Regions from separate parts of the Edwardsiella piscicida genome, predicted to be linked through region 1. Evidence: predicted binding sites of a transcription regulator. Region 1 holds the regulator's gene; the other holds the start of a gene.
What was found. The regulator PhoB, encoded in region 1, activates phosphate uptake and scavenging genes when phosphate is short. The targets are predictions, from matches to a motif close to CTGTCATAAAACTGNCNNAT.
Positions count from the first base shown of each region.

Region 2: glpT (glycerol-3-phosphate transporter) is a predicted target of PhoB. The motif match lies at 1,120-1,139, and genes of this name have one in related genera.

Region 1 covers NZ_CP090968.1:1,177,748-1,179,951, reverse strand. The annotation lists gene phoR (phosphate regulon sensor histidine kinase PhoR) at 1-930, opposite strand, end outside; gene phoB (phosphate regulon transcriptional regulator PhoB) at 951-1,640, opposite strand; gene sbcD (exonuclease subunit SbcD) at 1,833-2,204, shown strand, end outside.
Region 2 covers NZ_CP090968.1:3,282,919-3,285,122, forward strand. The annotation lists gene glpA (anaerobic glycerol-3-phosphate dehydrogenase subunit A) at 1-913, opposite strand, end outside; gene glpT (glycerol-3-phosphate transporter) at 1,339-2,204, shown strand, end outside.

The sequences.
Region 1 (2,204 bases):
CCGCAGGCCATCATCAATGCTAAAGCGTAGCGTGTGCTGGCCGTCGCTCAGCGCGTTGGCCTCGCGCTCCAGCATATGCAGCATCGCCGGGACATCGACCACCGCGCTGAGATCGATGTCCGGCGCCGCCTCAATCCGCGACAGCACCAGCAGCTGCCGAACCAGTCCATCCATACGCTGCGCCTGCGCCTGCATGGTCAGCAGCGCCTTCTCCCGCTGCGGCGCCGGCATGGCATCGTCGCCAAACATCTCCAGATAGCCCTGCAGCACCGTCAGCGGCGTGCGCAGCTCATGGCTGACGTTGGCAAAAAAGTTGCGCCGCGCGCCCTCCAACTGACGCTTTTGGGTCACATCGCGCGCGATCATCAGCATCTGCCCCTCGCTGTAGGGCATCAGGCGAAACTCCATATAGCGCCCGCTGTTCAGGTGCAGCGTCAGCGGCCGAGCGTAGTCGGCGTCGCCCAGATAGCGGCTAAATTCGGGATAGCGCAGCAGATTGCGGATATTCTGCCCATTATCCTCCGGCCAGCGGAACCCCAGCAGATGCTGCGCCAGATGGTTACACCAAAAGATGTTGCCCTCATCGGTCAGCATCACGATGGCATCGGGCAGCGACTCCGCCCCGCTGCGGAAGCGTTTGATCAGCAAAGCCAGCTCACGCCGCCGCCGCCGATTGCGCTGCTGCATCTGATACAGCCCGTAAAACAGCGGCTCCCAGCTGCCGCGCCCGCTGGGCGGCGTCATGCTGCGATCCACCCACAGCCAGTGGGAGAGCCGCAGCTGATTCCAGCCGTGCCACAGCAGCAGCAGGCACAGCGCCGACAGTAAAAACCAGGGTAAATAGCCGAACAGCGCACCGAGCAGCAGCGCCGGCACGCAGCACAGCAGCAGCTCAGACAGCAGCGTCTTCCAGGAGAGTTTATCTAGCACAGTCAGAACTCCGTCGCCGATCAGAAACGGGCGGAGAAACGGTAGCCGGTACCGCGCACGGTCTGCACCATGCGATCGTGCCCGCTGCCCTCCAGCGCCTTACGCAGACGGCGAATGTGGACATCGACGGTACGATCCTCCACATACACGTTAGTGCCCCAGACATGATTGAGCAACTGTTCGCGGCTGTAAACCCGCTCAGGGTGAGTCATAAAGAAGTGCAGCAGTTTAAATTCGGTCGGCCCCATCTCCACCGCGTCGTCCTGGGCCGTCACCCGGTGCGAGACGGGATCGAGGCTCAGCCCCTGCAGGTTGATGGTCTCCTCCAGCGCCATCGGCGAAATGCGGCGCATCACCGCCTTGATCCGCGCCACCAGCTCTTTGGGTGAAAACGGCTTGGTAATGTAGTCATCGGCGCCCACCTCCAGACCGCGCACCCGATCTTCCTCTTCGCCGCGCGCCGTCAGCATCATCACCGGAATCTCCCGGGTCGCCGGCTCCCGCTTCAGCTGCTTGATAAGCTGGATACCCGAGCCGCCGGGCAGCATCCAGTCCAGCAGAATCAGATCGGGGTAAGGCTCGCACAGCTGGCTTAACGCACCGTCATAGCTCTCCGCCTCCAGCGGCTGATAGCCGTTCTGCTCCAGAACGAAACTCACCATATCCCTGATGGGCGTTTCATCTTCTACGACTAAAATGCGTATGCTCATACTGACTTCCCGGTTAATTGTCATCCGCTGCAATTATGCGTCATTTTTATGACAGATTTATGAAAAAAAAGAGATCCCCTCTCGCCGCCGCGGCCAACGGGTTGGCGCCCTTTTGTCGCGCCGGGTATACTGGCCGCCATATCCTCCGCCCGCCGCCGCGGGCGCGCCCTCCGTTGCCAAGCAAGGGACACCATGCGTCTGATCCATACCTCCGACTGGCACCTTGGCCAGCATTTCTACGGTAAAAGCCGCGCCGATGAACACCGTGCGTTTCTCGACTGGCTGCTGCTGCAGGCCGAGCAGCAGCAGGCCGACGCCATCATCGTGGCCGGCGATCTGTTCGATACCGGAACGCCGCCCAGCTATGCCCGTGAACTGTACAACCGCTTTGTGGTGGCGCTACAGGGACGCGGCTGTCAGCTGATCGTCCTGGCGGGTAACCACGACTCGGTGGCGACCCTCAACGAATCCCGCGAGCTACTGGCCTGCCTGCATACCCAGGTGATCGCGGGCGCCCACGCCGACGATGCGCCGCTGCTGCTGCGGCGACGCGACGGCAGCCCC
Region 2 (2,204 bases), 1.7 Mb from region 1:
CCGCCAGCTTGGGCGCCAGCTTCTCCCCTTCACGGATCAGGACATCCACCTCCTGCGGCGTGACGATCATGTTGTCTATCTGATCATAATCGACGTGGGTCGAGGTGGTGCCGATCAGCGAGATGGTATCGCCCGGCACCAGAATATCGGCGTCCGCCGGCTTGCGGCAGCGGTTGATCACCATGTTGTTGATACGGTGGCCCAGGATCAGCAGCGCCCCTTTGGCCGGGAACATCTTGATACGCAGATCGGCATACTCGGCGATGTGCTGCCCCCAGATCCCGGCGGCGTTTACCACGATCTGTGCGTGAATGTCGTAGCGCTGGCGCGATTTATGGTCGAGAACGCGCACGCCGGTCACCCGATCGCCCTGGCGCAGCAGTCCGCACACCTCATGATAGGTCAGCGCCTGGGCGCCGTGCTCACGCGCATCCAGCATGTTGGCCGCCGTCAGACGGAAAGGATCGACGGTGCCGTCCGGCACGCGCACCGCGCCCAGTAGAGCCGGGTTGGCGGCAGGCTCCAGGCGCAGCGCCTCGGCCGGGTCGATGGCTTCGGCATCGATACCCGCGGCGCGGCAGGCTTCAATAAAGCGCGGCTGATAGGCCAGATCGTCTTCCGGCAGCGTGATGAACAGTCCGTCGGTGCGCTCGACGCAGTGGCGGGCGATGCGCTTAAGAATACGGTTCTCTTCAATACATTCGCGCGCGGACTCACCGTCGGTCACCGCATAACGGGCGCCGCTGTGCAGCAAACCATGGTTACGGCCGGTCGCGCCGGTGGCGATGTCGTGGCGCTCCAGCAGAATGCAACGCAGGCCGCGGCGCGCGCAGTCACGGGCGATGCCGGCGCCGGTGGCGCCGCCGCCGATAATGACGACGTCAGTTTCCTGTGATGCGGGGCTCTGTAACATGAGTGGCTCCCAAGCCAAATGAGTAGTAATGACGCTAGTAGGCCATAGTGCGGCGATAAAATGTTTGATAAGGAGCAAATACGCGCACAAAACGAAAATAACCAGACCACAAAAGCTCATCAATGTGATCAAAATCACTCTACAGACACGCTTTAATCATACAAATAACCGTTGTTTTTTTACTCAATCGGTTAATTTGTATATCAAATTCATAAAACTGTAACAATATGAGCGATCTCTCACAGTATCGACGCTCGCAATTGCCTATCCTGCGCTCGAAAATGAAAACAGACGGTATATCCACTCGCCCCCTACGCCGGTGGATGTGCGTCTTTTCTCTTGATAAGCATAGGGTGTGCCTTAACCGCATTCACTGGGGAAGCGGATTGAGACAGTACAAACAATAACAGTCATCGGAGATATTTATGTTAAGCATGTTTAAGCCCGCGGCGCATAAACCGCGGCTGCCGGATGCGCAGGTAGACCCGACCTACCGCCGCCTGCGCTGGCAGATTTTTATGGGGATTTTCTTTGGCTATGCCGCTTACTATCTGGTGCGTAAAAACTTCACCCTCGCGATGCCTTATCTGGTCGAGCAGGGGTTCTCGCGCGGCGATCTCGGCTTTGCCCTCTCAGGCATCTCCATCGCCTACGGCTTCTCCAAGTTCATCATGGGCTCCGTCTCTGACCGCTCCAACCCGCGCGTCTTCCTGCCGGCCGGTCTGATCCTGGCCGCCGTCGTCATGCTGGTGATGGGCTTCGTGCCGTGGGCAACCTCCAGCATCATGACCATGTTCGTGCTGCTGTTCCTGTGCGGCTGGTTCCAGGGCATGGGGTGGCCGCCGTGTGGCCGTACCATGGTGCACTGGTGGTCGCAGAAGGAGCGCGGCAGTATCGTGTCGGTATGGAACTGCGCCCATAACGTGGGCGGGGGGCTGCCGCCGCTGCTGTTCCTGCTGGGGATGGCCTGGTTCAACGACTGGCACGCCGCGCTGTACATGCCGGCCTTCGCCGCCATTCTGGTCGCCCTGTTCGCCTTTGGCATGATGCGCGATACCCCGCAGTCCTGCGGCCTGCCGCCTATCGAAGAGTATAAGAACGACTATCCAGACGACTACTCCGACAAGGCAGAGCAAGAGCTGACCGCCAAGCAGATTTTCATGCAGTATGTCTTCCCCAACAAGCTGCTGTGGTACATCGCCATCGCCAACGTGTTCGTCTATCTGCTGCGCTACGGCATCCTGGACTGGTCACCGACCTACCTGAAAGAGGTGAAGCACTTCGCGCTGGA